One region of the Blastococcus sp. SYSU D00868 genome, then DNA from elsewhere that is predicted to be linked to it. Evidence: predicted binding sites of a transcription regulator. Region 1 holds the regulator's gene; each other region holds the start of a gene.
The links. The regulator LexA, encoded in region 1, represses DNA repair genes until DNA is damaged. The targets are predictions, from matches to a motif close to TCGAACANNTGTTCGA.
Positions count from the first base shown of each region.

Region 2: ACI79F_RS17275 (DUF6504 family protein) is a predicted target of LexA. The motif match lies at 3,014-3,029, and genes of this name have one in related genera.
Region 3: ACI79F_RS21500 (DUF222 domain-containing protein) is a predicted target of LexA. The motif match lies at 2,693-2,708, and genes of this name have one in related genera.

Region 1 is NZ_JBJGZO010000003.1:2,583-7,473, forward strand. It holds gene ACI79F_RS03340 (vitamin B12-dependent ribonucleotide reductase) at 1-345, opposite strand, end outside; gene nrdR (transcriptional regulator NrdR) at 423-980, opposite strand; gene ACI79F_RS03350 (hypothetical protein) at 1,337-1,894, opposite strand; gene ACI79F_RS03355 (LysM peptidoglycan-binding domain-containing protein) at 2,005-2,541, opposite strand; gene lexA (transcriptional repressor LexA) at 2,849-3,628, shown strand; gene ACI79F_RS03365 (hypothetical protein) at 3,665-4,768, opposite strand; gene ACI79F_RS03370 (phosphatase PAP2 family protein) at 4,740-4,891, opposite strand, start outside.
Region 2 is NZ_JBJGZO010000022.1:8,930-13,820, forward strand. It holds gene ACI79F_RS17265 (DNA polymerase III subunit alpha) at 1-2,004, opposite strand, end outside; gene ACI79F_RS17270 (SAV_6107 family HEPN domain-containing protein) at 2,078-2,602, opposite strand; gene ACI79F_RS17275 (DUF6504 family protein) at 2,602-2,922, opposite strand; gene ACI79F_RS17280 (maleylpyruvate isomerase family mycothiol-dependent enzyme) at 3,215-3,853, shown strand; gene ACI79F_RS17285 (YbaK/EbsC family protein) at 3,909-4,427, shown strand; gene ACI79F_RS17290 (GNAT family N-acetyltransferase) at 4,424-4,891, shown strand, end outside.
Region 3 is NZ_JBJGZO010000036.1:4,943-9,833, forward strand. It holds gene ACI79F_RS21485 (glucose 1-dehydrogenase) at 1-32, shown strand, start outside; gene ACI79F_RS21490 (cyclase family protein) at 29-955, shown strand; gene ACI79F_RS21495 (GMC oxidoreductase) at 968-2,587, shown strand; gene ACI79F_RS21500 (DUF222 domain-containing protein) at 2,726-3,943, shown strand; gene ACI79F_RS21505 (hypothetical protein) at 4,207-4,515, shown strand; gene ACI79F_RS21510 (hypothetical protein) at 4,566-4,697, shown strand; gene ACI79F_RS21515 (cation:proton antiporter) at 4,807-4,891, opposite strand, start outside.

The DNA of each region.
Region 1 (4,891 bases):
CTCGCGGCCGGCCGCGCCGTAGGTGAGCACCACCCGGTCGATGAGCTGGCGCAGGCTGGTCTCGCGCTGCGGCGTGCCGACGGCACCGCGGAAGTACTTCGTGGTGACGATGTTGGTGGCGTTGATGCTCCACTCGGCGGGGAACTCGACGCCACGCTGCTCGAAGTTGATCGAGCCGTCCCGCCAGTTGGTCATGACGACGTCGCGACGCTCCCAGGTCACCTCGTCGTACGGGTGCACCCCGGCGGTCGTGAAGACCCGCTTGACCTTCAGGCCCTTCCCCCGCGCCGGCGCCTTGGCGGCGCGACGCGTCCGGCCCGACAGGCGGTCCTCGGTCTCGGTCACTGAGCTCTCCCTCTGGTTGTGGCTGGCGGCTGGGGAAGAGAGCCGCGCTCTGTTCTATCGGGTGGTGCTGACAGTTCTCAGGTGACGGCGGCGCTGCCGTCGGACGAGTTCGAGCCCCGGGTCCCGCCCCGGCGGCGGCCGGCGGGCGGCTCCGGGTGCATGCCGGGCAGCGGCAGGGTCCCGGCGGTGAGGTGCCGGGCCCGCAGCTCGCTGATCTCCTTCTCGAAGTCCTCGAGCGAGGTGAAGGCCCGGTAGACGCTCGCGAAGCGGAGGTAGGCGACCTCGTCGAGCTCGCGGAGCGGGCGGAGGATCGCCAGCCCGACCTCGTGGGCGGGCACCTCGGCCGCGCCGGTCGCCCGGATCGCGTCCTCCACCTGCTGGGCGAGCTTCTGCAGCTGGTCCTCGTCGACCGGCCGGCCCTGGCAGGCGCGGCGCACGCCGGCGACGACCTTGCTCCGGTTGAACGGCTCGCTCACGCCGCTGCGCTTGACGACGGCGAGCACCGCCTCCTCCACCGTGGTGAAGCGGCGGCCGCAGGCGGGGCAGGACCGGCGGCGGCGCGTCGTCGCGCCCTCGTCGGCCTCCCGGGTCTCGATGACCCGGCTGTCCGGGTTGTGGCAGAAGGGACAGCGCACGGCGGTTCCTCCTCCCCCGGTCCGCACCCCTGCCCCGGCCCGCTCCGCGAGCGACGCCGGGCGCCCGCCGGGGCCCTCTGTGGACCCTCCTGGGGACAACCGGTGCACATCCCGGGGAGGAGCTGAGGACGCCCTGTGGACGGACTTACAGCGGTGCAACTACTAGATGTAGGGGAACCCTAGGTCCGGCTCCACTAGATGTGCAAGCGCAACGCGGCGTGGCGTGTTCCCCTGCAACACGCTCGTGACCAGCGGCGGTCAGACACACCAGCCGTCACACGGACACGCCGACGGCGACCGCGCGCAGCGTGCGCGACGGCCCTCCAGCGGTGTATGGCGTGTCGGCTCGCGGGGCGTCAGCAGGACGCGGCGGAGGTGCGCCGCGACCACGCGGCGACGTCCTCCACCCGGATGGGCCGGGTGAGCAGGTCGGCGGCCGGCGGGCCGGCGAGGGTGTCGTCGGCGCGGTGGCGACCGGCGCCCGCGGGGGCGCGGTGACGGCCCGGGGCCGCCGCGGCGTCGGCGCAGCGGACCGCCGGCAGCTCGGCGGTGAGGTCGCTGGCGTGCCGACGTCGCCGCCCGGCGGCGCGGCCGGCCGGACCGGTCGCCAGCAGCCCGCGGAGCTCGGCGCGGCTCATCACGACCGTCTCCGCGGGTGGCGGCGCCGCGGCCGGCGCGGGTGCGGCCCCCGCCGGGACCGCGTCCCGCTCGGGCAGCCGGACCGCGGGCAGCTCCACCCACCGCTCCTGCCGGTGGCCGCCCTGGCCGACGCGCACCTGCGCCTGACATCCGCCGGCCTCGTCGTGCCGCCAGCCGAGGACGGCGCCGGGCACCCAGGAGCCCGCCACGAACACCTCGGCGTCGAGGGGCTGGGCGATGGTGACCGCTGCTCGGCCGCGCACGTCTACTGGCACGAGCGAGACGGTAGGTCGGCTCCCCCGCTCCTCCCGGGCAGGACGCCGCCCCGAGGGTTGACGAAGATCGCGCTCCCGAATCGTGGATGTCGCGACCCGGCGCGCCGCGGTCACGGGACCTCGAGCACCTGGCCGGCCACGACGACGGCGCCCTCGAGGTCGTTGAGCCGTTCGATCGCGTCGACGACGGCCCGCACGTCCTCGCCCGGGTCGGCCACCGCCGTGGCGATCGACCACACGGTGTCCCCCGGCTGGACGACGACGCTGCTGCCCCCGGCCAGCTCCAGCTCCCCGCCGGGACCGAGCAGTGCCGACAGCACGAGGAAGGCGAGGGCGGCCACGCCGAGGGCGAGCGCCCCGAGGACGCACCTCCCGCGCCGGGTCAGCCGGACCGGCGACCGCACCGGCCGCGGCCGCGACGCCCCGGCGGGACGGCCGGGGCCCGGACGCGCGGGGCGCACCTCCAGGCGCACCGGTCGCGCCCCGGGACGGACCGCGTCCCGGCGCAGCGGCGGGGCGCCGGCCACCGGCCCCGCCGCGCGGACCGCCGGACGGCCGCCCGCGCGCTCGCCCAGCGGGCGCACCGGGCCGGCCACCCGCAGCCCCGTGCCCCGCTGCCCCGCGGGGACCCCGCCCGACCCGTCCACGCCCCATCCGGGGACCGCCGCCCCGCGCGCCCTGCCAGCCACCCAGCGCCTCCTCCGCCACCGCCCGCGGCCGCACCCGCGGGTTCGAACAGCCGTTCGATCCGAACGTCTGTGCGATGTCTACCGCACCGGGCCGACAGGATCGACCCGACACGAGCGGATTTCGAACATGTGTTTGAGGACGGCGCCCCGACGCGCTACCGTCCGACTGGGCACCACCGCCGGACGGCGGCCGCGGCACGGACACGGCAGGCGGCCACGGGGGTGGACGGACGAGCCGTGGCGACACGGCCGGCGAGGAGGAGACGTGGCGGGCACGAGCGGGACGTCGGGGGGACGCGGCGGGTCGCGCCGCGCGGGCGGCACGACGACCGGGCCGACGCCGGCCGTGGCCAGGGAGGTGCGGACCTTCCCGGACCGGGGCGAGGCGGGCGACGGGCTGACCCAGCGGCAGCGCCGCGTGCTGGAGGTCATCCGCGACTCCATCGACCGCCGCGGCTACCCGCCGTCGGTGCGCGAGATCGGCGAGGCCGTGGGCCTGTCCTCGGCCTCCTCGGTGGCCCACCAGCTCTCCGTCCTGCAGAAGAAGGGCTGGCTGCGGCGCGACCCGAACCGCCCCCGGGCCCTCGACGTGCGGCTCCCCGGCGAGATCGCGGCCGCCACCGGCGCGACCGCCGCCCCGCCGCCGGTGGCCGAGGACACGGCGAGCCCCGCGCCGACCTACGTGCCGCTGGTCGGCCGCATCGCCGCCGGTGGCCCGGTGCTGGCCGAGCAGGCCGTGGAGGACGTCTTCCCGCTGCCCCGCGAGCTGGTCGGCGAGGGCACCCTCTTCATGCTGAAGGTCACCGGTGACTCGATGATCGAGGCGGCGATCTGCGACGGCGACTGGGTCGTCGTGCGGCAGCAGCCGACCGCCGAGAACGGCGAGATCGTCGCCGCGATGATCGACGGCGAGGCGACGGTGAAGACCTACAAGCGCAAGGACGGGCACGTGTGGCTGCTGCCGCACAACCCCGCCTACGAGCCGATCCCCGGCGACGACGCGACCGTCCTCGGCCGCGTGGTCACCGTCCTGCGGCGCGTCTGACCCCGGCTCCGGCGGGCCGCCCGCGGCCGCGCCGGGTCAGGGGCGGGGCGCCCCGCCGGGGGGCGCGCCGCGGCGGCGGAACCGGCCGAGCAGCCAGACGACCAGGGTGGCCACCACGACGGCGACCGCGCCCGCGGCCGCCGGGGAGACGCCGTCGTCGGACCCGGTGAGCACGTCGTCGAGGGAGCCGTCCGGCGCGCCCGTGGCGCCGGACGCCGCGGTCCCCGCCGGCACCGGGACGACGGTGACCGCGCTGGGCAGCCCCTCGCTGGCCACCACGAGCGAGGCGCCGTCGGCGGAGAAGCTGATCGCCTCCCCCTGCGGCGACTCCGGCAGCGCGATCCGCGTGGGCTCCGCCGCCAGCGCGCCGGCCACGTCCGACCCGGCCAGCGGCCACACGTACGCGTCGGTGTAGGTGCGCAGCGCCAGCGCCGAGCCGTCGGCCGCGACCGCTCCCCCGGTGACGAGCAGCTGGCCGGCGCGGCCGACCGGCCCGCCGGGGGTGCCGGTGAGGGTCAGGTCCACCGAGGCCACCTCGACCAGGCCCACGGTGCCGGCCTCCTCGAGCGCGGCCACCGGCCGGTAGACGTCGCTGGAGCCGAGCACCTCCTTGGTCACGATGTAGGGCGTGCCGTCGGGGGCGAGCAGCAGGGCCTCGGCGTCGTGGGGCCCGTCGGGATAGGTGAGCCGGTACACCGCGGTGGAGCCGTCCGGGCGGAGGGCGAGCAGCGCGACCGTCGACCGGTTGCCGGTGTTGTCGCCGGTGTCGGCGAGCCAGACCGTCCCGTCGCCGCCGACCGCGAGGTCCTCGGGGTCGTAGGGGTCCACGGCGGCGGTGTGCACGCCGGTGACCCGGCACGTGGGGTCGACGACGTGCACGGCGACCTGGTCACCGCCGTCGTTGATGGCCAGCATCGTGCCGTCGGCGCCGACCACGAGCCCGGACAGCTCCGTCAGGCCCGGATCGGTGATCTCGCACTGCACGACCGGGTCGGGGGCGGCCTCCGCGCGCGCGGCCGGGGCGGTGACCGCGGAGGCGGCGAGCGGGCCGGCGGTCAGGACCGCGACGGTCAGCGCGGCCTGCGCCGGGAACCGCGCCGTCCGCGCGCGGTCACGACAACAGACGGCCTGCTCGGGCACCCACCCAGCGTGACAGGACCTTCGCGTCCAGCGCGTGAACCACGCCCAACAGCACGACGCCCACGGCCGCCCCCACCACGGCGTCGCTCAGCCAGTGGAAGTCCAGCGCGATCATGGCCAGCG
Region 2 (4,891 bases), on a different contig from region 1:
GAGCGTGCGGGTGCTGCGGATCAGCTCGAAGGTCGCCGGGTCGTCGCGCGGGATCGCGTCGATGTCGACGGTCTCCCCCTCGACGCGGGCCACCTCGTCGAGGGCGTGCGCGATGGCCGACTGCATCCGGATGCCCAGCAGGTCGAGCTTGAGCAGCCCGAGCTCCTCGACGTCGTCCTTGTCGAACTGGCTCATCGGGTAGCCGAGGTAGCTGTTCTCCACCGGGGTGCGGTCGAGCAGCGTGGCGTCGGACAGCAGCACCCCGCACGGGTGCAGGGCGATGTGCCGGGGCAGCCCGTCGAGCCGGGCGACGAGGTCGAACAGCAGGTCGAGGTCCCCCGAGCCACCCGCCCGCTTCGACCCCAGCCGGCTGGCGCGCAGCTCCGGGAGGTCCTTGAGCGCGGCGTGCACCTGGTTGGCCCGGATGTGCGGGAAGGCCTTGGCGACGGCGTCGACCTCGGCCGGCGGCAGGCCGAGGGCCGCGCCGACGTCGCGGATGGCGTGCCGCACCCGGTAGGTGTCCATCATCGAGATGCAGCTGACCCGCTCGGCGCCGAAGCGGTCGAGGACGGCGTCGTAGACCTCCATCCGGCGCGCGGACTCCACGTCGATGTCGATGTCGGGCAGCTGGTGGCGCAGCGGCGAGAGGAACCGCTCCATCAGCAGGCCGTAGCGCAGCGGGTCGACGTCGGAGATGCCGAGCAGGTAGGTGACCAGGCTGCCCGCGCCGGACCCGCGCGCCGCCGCACGGACCCTCAAGCTCGTGATGAGGTCGACCACGTCGGCGACGGTGAGGAAGTAGGACGGGTAGCCCAGCTGCTCGATGACGGCGAGCTCCTCCTCCAGCCGCCGCCGCACCGTGCCGGTCGGCGCCATGCCCCGCCGGCCCAGCCCCGCCTCGCAGCGGGCGCGCAGCACCTGCGCCGGGTCCATGCCCGCCTCGGCGGGGGTGGTGACGACGTCGAGCTCGGGGTAGCGCACCGTGCCGATGCCGAGGTCCTCCTTGACGTCGACGACGCACTGCTCGGCCAGCCGGGCGGTGCGCTCGAGCAGCCGCAGCGCCGCGTCCCGGTCCGGGCCGACGAGGTCCTCGGCGACCTCGGCCATCTCCTTGCCGGACTTCAGGTAGCCCTCGGCGGTGCGCCGGTCGACGTGCCGCTGGTCGAGGGCGACCAGCCGGCGGGAGGCGTCGAGCACGTCGGCGGTGGGGGCGTCCAGGGCGTCGACGTACCGGACGGCGTTGGTGAGCACCACCGGCATCCCGGTCTCGTCGGCGAACCGCAGCATCGCCTGCGCCCGCGACCGGTCGCCCCGGCCGCGGTGGTGCACGACCTCCAGGGCCAGCTGCCCGGGGCCGAACACCGCCCGCCAGGCCGACAGGCGGGCCGCGGCGACGTCGGCCCGGCCGGCGGCCAGCGCCCGGCCGACCGGGGAGTCCGGCCCCAGCAGGGCGACCAGCCCGCGCGGGTGCTCGGCGGCCAGCGCCAGCGAGCCGACCGGCTCGCCGCGCGTGCCGCGCAGGTGGGTGGCGCTGGTCAGCCGGCACAGCGACCGCCAGCCCTCGCCGTTGCGGGCCAGGAAGGTGACCCGCGGCAGCCGGGGGTCGACGCTGGCCCCGCCGCGCGCCGGGGAGCGGCGGGCCCGCCCCGGCCCACCCTCACCCTCGACCGGACCGTCGGGGTCGGGCGCGGGGGGACGGCGGGAGCGGTGCCGCGCCCCCGCCACCCCCGAGGGCCCCGAGCCGAGGGCGTGCGCCAGCGCCGGCGGGACGCTGCTGTCGACCGCGGGGGTGACCGCCAGGTCGACCCCGAACAGCGGACGGACGTCGGCCGCCCGGCAGGCCAGTGCGAACTTCACCGCGCCGTAGAGGCCGTCGCGGTCGGTCAGCGCCAGCGCCCGCATGCCGTGCTCGGCGGCGCGGGTGACCAGGTCGCCCGGGTGGTTGGCCCCGTAGCGCATGGAGTAGCCCGAGGCGACGTGCAGGTGGACGAAGGGGTCGGTCACGCCGCGTCCCCGCCGGCGCTCGCCCGCCGCGTTCCCGGCGGTGCTGTGTCTCCGGGTGAGCTCGCGAGCCCGCTCACCTCCGGGTGCGGGTGGTGCCGCGCGACGAGGTGCCGCGGTGGGCGGTGCCGCCGACCACCCGCGGGCGCGGGGCCGGCTCCGGCAGCTGCGTCAGGGCGGTCTCGACCACGCCGAGGAACGCCTCGACGTCGCGGACCAGGTCGTCCGCCTCGCGCTCGGTGACCGCATGGGACAGCCCCGCCTCGGCCGCGGCCCGCTTGGCGGCGCCGGCGGCGAAGAAGGTGGCCCACTCGCCCAGCTCGGGGCAGACCTCGCCCAGCAGCGCCCAGGCGCTGCGCGGGCGGCGGCGGCCGGACTCCGGGCGGGTGCGGGCGGCCAGCACGGCCGCGGCGGCCCGCAGCGCGGCCAGGTGCGCGGTGGCGTACCGCTCCCGGGCGTCGGTGGCGGCGGCGGCCTCGGCCAGCCCGCGGCCGGCCTGGCCGAGCAGCCCGGCCGCGGCGGCCGGCACCGGCGGGGGCAGCGGCAGCTGCTCGGCGGACCGGTCGTAGCGGTCGTAGGACATGGCTCGCAGCGCGCCCATCAGTCGTGCACCCGCACGAGCGACCAGCGGTTCTCCGCGGCGTCCCAGGACAGGTCGTAGACGCCGGCGAAGCTCATCCGGGACCGGCCGGCCCGCACCGCCTCCAGCCGCCACACCTCCCGGGTGGCGACGAGGTCCCCCGAGGCTCCCCCTCCGGCTGCGCGGTGCCACCAGGCCGGGGTCTCCACCCACGTGTCCAGCAGCTCCCCGACGACGTAGCGGGACTGGCCGCGCCAGAACTGCACCGGGCCGAGCGGGCCGCGCTCGACCTGGACCTCCTCGCCGACCCGACCGCCGACCCCGTTCAGCACCCGGCTCATCTCAGACTCCCCACCGCTCGCCGCCCCGCGCGCCGGCCCGGACCGTGCCCACGGGCGGGGAAGACCCGGCGGGCACGGGGAGCGACGCCGTTCGAACGCGTGTTCGAACACATCGAGTACACCCGACCCCCGCGCCGCCGTCAAGCCGGCACCGGCGTCGGCGCGCCGCCGTCCTCCCCCGCCCTCCACGACCGCACGCTACGAGCGGGGTACGACGGCCCCGCAGCTCGGACGGCCGGTCCCGGACCGGGGGGGCGACCGGACGTCGCCCCCTCCTGCCACGATCGCCGGCGTGGACGAGACGACCGCCTGGACGACGATCGCCGAGGAGCGGCGCGCCCTCGCCGACCTGCTGGAGACCCTCACCCCCGAGCAGTGGGCGGCGCCGAGCCTCTGCCGCGGCTGGACCGTCCGGCACGTGGCCGGCCACGTCATGGTCGGGCCCACCGGCTCCGTCCCCCGGTTCCTCCGCGCGATGGTGCGCGCCCGCGGCTCCTTCGACCGGGCCAACCACCTCATGGCCGATGAGCGGGCCCGGCTGCCGACCGCCGCCCTCGTCGCCGACCTGCGCGCGCACGCGGGGAACCGCTTCACCCCGCCCGGCGCGGACTGGCACGCCCCGCTGACCGACCTGCTCGTCCACCGGCTCGACATCACCGTGCCGCTCGGTCTGGCGCACGGCCGGCCGCTCGCCCCGTGGGCCGACGCCCTCGACCTGGTCGTCAGCCGGCGCGCCGTCCCGGGCTTCCTGCCCCGCGGGCTGCCCGACCTGACCTACGTCGCGACCGACCTCGGCGACAGCCGCGGCAGCGGGCCGCGGGTCGAGGCGCCGGTCGAGGCCCTGGCGCTGGCGATCACCCGCCGCCCGGTGCGCCTGGACGACCTGGCCGGCCCCGGCGCGGCGGCGCTGCGGGCCTGGGCGCGGGGCTGACCGGCGGCGTCGCCCGGGCGGCCGAGGTCGCGCGGCGGGTGGGAGGATCGCCGGCATGCCAGCCGCCGACTCCCCCCGGGTCGCCGAGGTCGTCCGCCGGCTCCGCGCGGCCGGCGCGACCGGAGAGGTGCGGGAGCTCCCCGACAGCGCCCGCACGGCCGCCCAGGCCGCGGCCCAGCTCGGGGTCCCGGTCGGCGCGATCGCCAACAGCCTGGTGTTCGACGTCGGCGGCGGCCCGCTGCTCGTGCTCACCAGCGGCGCCCACCGGGTCGACACGCAGCAGGTCGCCCGGCTGCTCGGCGTCCCGGAGGTCCGGGTCGCGCGGCCCGACTTCGTCCGCGAGCACACCGGCCAGGCCATCGGCGGCGTCGCCCCGGTGGGCCACCCCGCGCCGATCGGCACGCTCGTCGACGTCGAACTGGCCCGCCACGCGCAGGTGTGGGCGGCCGCCGGGCACCCGCACACCGTCTTCCCCACCACCTACGACGAGCTCCTCGAGCTCACCGACGGCACCCCCGCCGAGGTGGGTCCCGGCCCGGCGGAGATGCCCCGCACCGAGGCGGTACAGGCATGACCACCACCCCCGCCACGCGGGTCGCCCAGCTGCCGACCGCGTGGATCCGCGACCACATGCACGAGGCGCTGGCCATCTACGGCGCCGCGATGGGCTACTCCTCCTCGGTGGTCGCCGGCCGCTACGGCTACGCCATCCAGCACACCGAGCGGCCCGGCTTCCGCGCCGTCGGGGCGTTCGCCGCCGACGCCGACGGGGAGCGGCTGGTCGGCTTCGGCTACGGCTACGAGGTCGCCCCCGGGCAGTGGTGGCACGACCAGGTCCGCGCCGCGCTGGACCGGCGGACGGCGAAGCGCTGGCTGCCCGGCGCCTTCGAGGTCTGCGAGCTGCACGTGCACCCCGACACCCAGAGCCGCGGGCTGGGCCGGCAGCTGCTGCACGCGCTGGTCGCCGACCTGCCCAACCCGGCGGCGCTGCTGTCCACGCCGGACGCCGACACCAAGGCCTTCCGGCTGTACCACGCC
Region 3 (4,891 bases), on a different contig from region 1:
CGTCGTTCGAGACCACCTGGTCCTCGGAGTGACCGCGACCGTCACCCCGCCGTCCGTCGAGGACCGGACGGCGGGGTGGTTCCCCTCCCGCTGGGGGCCGGACGACGCGGCCGGCGCGCTCAACGAGGTCACCGCCGACGTCGTGCGCGCGGCGGTCTCCCTGGTCCGCACCGGCCGCGTGTACGACCTCGCGCACGTGCTGCACGCCGACGTCCCGGCCTTCGAGGGACGCACCTTCCGGTCGTACCTGACCACCAACTACCACTACGTGAACCGGCGGCGGCCGGACGGCGGACCCGAGGGGTGGGGCCGCAACGCGGTGAACTGGGTGGTCGAGCAGATCACCGCCACCCAGCAGATGGGCACCCACCTGGACGCCCTCAACCACCTGCAGGTCGGCGACCGCACCTACAACGGGCACCGGCTGGCCGACATCGCCGAGGACTGGGGCACCGCCCGGCTCGGCGTCGACACCCTGCCGCAGGTCGTCACCCGCGGCCTGCTGCTCGACGTCGCCGCGGTCCGGGGACCGCTCGGCCCCGGGGACGTCGTCACCGTCGAGGACGCCGTCGCGGCGCTGCAGGGGCGCGAGATCCGCCGCGGGGACGCCGTCCTGGTGCACACCGGCTGGGGCGCGCTCTGGGACGACGACGCGGACCGGTACTCCGCCGGCGAGCCCGGCCCGGGGATGCGGCTGGCCGAGTGGCTCGCCGGGCACGGGGTGGCGCTGACCGGCTGCGACACCTGGAGCTACGGCCCGGTGCCGCCGGAGGACGCGCGCGAGCCGTTCGTCGTCCCCCAGACGCTGAACGTCCGGCACGGCGTGGTCGTGCTGGAGAACCTGCGGCTGGCCGAGGCCGCCGCGGCCGGGCTGCGCGAGTTCCTGCTCGTCGTCAGCCACGCCAAGCTGCGCGGCGCCACGGGGTCGTGGGTGACGCCGCTCGCGATCACCTGACCGGGAGGGGCCATGAGCGAGCACGCCGACGTCGTCGTCATCGGATCGGGAGCCGGCGGGGGCGCCGTCGCCTGGGCGCTGGCCCCCACGGGGAAGCGGGTCGTCGTCCTGGAGCGCGGCGACTGGCTGCCCCGGGAGCCGCAGAACTGGGACCCGCAGGCGCTGTGGGCGCAGAAGCGGTACGCCAACAGCGGCCAGTGGACCGACGGCGCCGACGGACGGCGGTTCACGCCCAAGCAGCACTACTACGTGGGTGGCAACACCAAGTTCTACGGGGCGATCCTCTACCGGTTCCGCGAGCGCGACTTCGGTCCCGTCCGGCACGTCGACGGGATCTCACCCGCGTGGCCGATCGACTACGCCGACCTCGCGCCGTACTACGACCGGGCCGAGCGGCTGTACCAGGTGCACGGCACGCGGGGCGAGGACCCGGACGACCCACCGGCGTCCGGCCCCTACCCGTGGCCGGCCATCAGCGACGAGCCCCGGATCGCCCAGCTGCGCGAGGACCTGACCGCGGCCGGACTGCACCCGTTCTCCCTGCCCAACGGCGTCCTCCTCGACGAGGCCCGGCCGCACTCGTCCGCCTGCATCCGCTGCGCGACCTGCGACGGCTTCCCCTGCCTGGTCAACGGCAAGGCGGACGCGCAGGTCATGACGGTGGAGCCGGCGCTGCGGCACCCGAACGTGACCCTCCGGACCCGGGCGCGCGTGGTGCGACTGGAGACCGACCGCACCGGCCACCGGGTCTCGCGGGTGGTGGTCGACCGGGACGGCGAACGGGAGGAGTACACCGCCGACGTCGTCGTCCTCGCCGCCGGGGCGATCAACTCCGCCGCCCTGCTGCTCGCCTCGGCGTCCGACCGGCACCCCGCGGGGCTGGGCAACGGCTCGGGCCACGTGGGCCGGCACCTGATGCTGCACAACAACTCCGGCCTGGTGGCGTTCTCGAAGACGCCGAACCCGACCCGGTTCCAGAAGACGCTCGGGGTGAACGACTTCTACTGGTCCGACCCGTTCGACCCGGACTGGGAGTACCCCGTCGGCTCCATCCAGATGAACGGCAAGAGCGACGCCGTGCTCATCGGCTTCGACGTCCCCGACGCACGGGACCCGGCCGACCTCGCCCGGCACTCGATCGACTTCTGGCTCACCACCGAGGACCTGCCGCTGGACGAGAACCGGGTGACCGTCGACCGCGACGGCGGGATCTCCCTGCGCTACCGGCGCACCAACGGCGCCGAGGTCGCCCGGCTGCGGATGCGGCTGCAGGGCCTGCTCGACTCGATCCGCTGCGAGCAGGACGTGTACGAGAACCGGCAGTACGCCGGGGGCCAGCTGGGCATCGGCGGGGTGGCGCACCAGAACGGCACCATCCGGTTCGGTCCGGACCCGACGACGGCGCCGCTGGACCTGGACTGCCGCATGCACGAGGTCGAGGACCTGTACGTGGCGGACTCGAGCTTCTTCGTCTCCAGCACGGCGGTGAACCCGACGCTGACGATCATCGCCAACGCGCTGCGGGTCGCCGACCGGATGGCCGAGCGGCTCGGCGTCCGGGCGGCCACCCCGGTGACGGCATCCGTCCCGACGCCGCGGCAGCCGGACGTCACGGGTGTCCCCGTGCGCTGACGGCTGACACTCTCTTCCGTGCCGACGTCAAGCGACCGCCGACATCTGTGGACCGGCGTCTGACCTGGGGATTCATCTCGTCGGGCTCCCCCGGGACCGCTAGAATCGAACACACATTCGAAGCGGTCGGGAGGCGGGATGGGCGAGCTGCAGTCGGTGCTCGACGAGCTCGCCGGGCTGGACCTGGACGAGCTGCCGGACGGGCCGCTGCTGGACCACGTCCGCGGGCTGGTGGCCGCCGGGCACCGGATCACCGCCGAGCTGACCCGGGCGGTGCGCCGGGTCGACGCCCGCGGCGCCGCCGAGCACGACGGGATCCCGACCACCCAAGCGTGGCTGCGCGGACACCTGGGCCTGTCGGGCGCGTTGGCCGGGCGGCTGGTCGGCCACGGCCGGGTGCTGGAGCACCTGCCGCGGACCGCCGGCGCCTTCACCGACGGCGAGCTGGGCGCCGACCACGTCGCGGTGATCGCCCCGATCGCCACCCCGGCCCACCAGGCCCGGGCCGCCGCGCAGGGCATCGACCTGGCGCAGGTGGAGGCGGCACTGGTCACCGTCGCCGTGCACGGCACCCACCGGGATCTGCGGCTGGCCGTGGCCGACTACCTGGCCCGGCTCGACCCCGACGGGCCCGAGCCCGATCCCACCGAGGAGCGGGCGGTCACGCTCGTGCAGCATCCCGACGGCGGCTGGACCCTGCGCGGCACCCTGGACGCGGTCGGCGGGCAGAAGGTGGCCACCGCGCTGGAGTCCATCTCCGCGGCCTCCCGCTGCGCCGGCGACATCCGCAGCCGCGCCCAGCGCGGCGGGGACGCACTGGTGCAGCTGGCCGACCTCGCCCTGGCCTCGGGCCGGCTGCCGGTGCTGCGCACGGTGAAGCCACACGTGATCGCGACCATCGGCGTCCAGGACCTGATGGATGCCTCGACCATCCCCGGTGCGGCCATGACCGGCATGGGCGGGACGTTGTCTGCGGCCCGGGCGCGGTGGCTGGCCTGCGACGCCACCATCACCCGCCTCGTCCTCGACCCCGACGGGCTGCCCCTGGACGTGGGCCGGGAGCAGCGGGTGGTGCCGGCGCACATCCGCAAGGCCGTGGAGTTCCGCGACCAGCACTGCGTGTTCGCCGGCTGCGAGGCCCCCCGCTGGTTCTGCGAGGTCCACCACATCATCGAGTGGGCCCTCGGCGGCGACACCTCGGTGGCCAACTCCGGGCTGCTCTGCGAACGCCACCACACCCAGTGCCACCACGGCTTCCGCGTCGAACGCGACGACACCGCCCCACCCGGACAACGCTGGCGCACCTACCGCCCCGACGGCACCCAGATCGTCCCCCACCCACCCCTGCACACCTGACCACCCGCACGCCTCGCACCCCGCGACCGCCCCGGCCGCGGGGCGCCGGCGCGCGCCCGAGCCGAGGCCCTCCGCCGCCACCCGCTGACAGTGGCCCTCAGGGAGGCCGGTGGGACACCTGCCAGTCGTACGGCGCTGGACCCGCTCAGCCTGGCGAGGAGCGACCTGCCAGCAGTCCTGTGGCCCCCATTGCCTCCTGCGAATACGACTGGCCGTGGCAGACCGGCTGGGAACCGCGCGGGCGCCCACCACGTCGTGGAAGTGTGCGCTGGCTCGTGCTCCTGGGTGTCGGGGTCCTGGCGGCCTGCGGTGGCACCGACGAGTCGGACATGGTGGAGGTTTCCCTGTGGCACTGCGGCGTTGAGCCCGTGACCGTCGACGGGCGCCTCTGGGAAGCGGTTCCGGAGATGGTCGATGGCATGGGAGTCGACGCGACCAACCCGCCTGAGGATTGGGTCGGGCGCGGAACCGTTGTCATCACTGACGACCAGATGACCTACACCGACCAGGGCGGAAAGGTCATCGACTTCGTCCCGGACGACGGCATAACCGTGCCGGCAGTTTGCGCCTGAGCAGCCGCCTCCGGCTCGGCTGGCGCGCCGAGTTGCAAGCGAAGGTCCCGGTGTGGACCCGCGAAGGTGTCCGGCGCCATGGCCTCGAGCCCAAGGGCGAGGACATCCTCTACTCGCTCGACGCAGACGAGTTCTCGACGTTCATCGTGTCCGGCTCGGCGGTCGTCCGCAGGCTCCCGTGACGTCCAGCGTGCGCTGTCTCTCCGTGGGCCGTTCAGGGACACCGTGATGCCCGGAGCCGCAGCGCCCCGCCGACCACGGGTTCGGGCCATGCGGTCAGGCTGCTGAGGCTCACCGCCTCGACGTCGGCCGTCCGGTCGAGGTGAGCGGTCGGCTGCCGGCCAGATCGCGACCGGGCTCCTCCGTGGTCACCCGC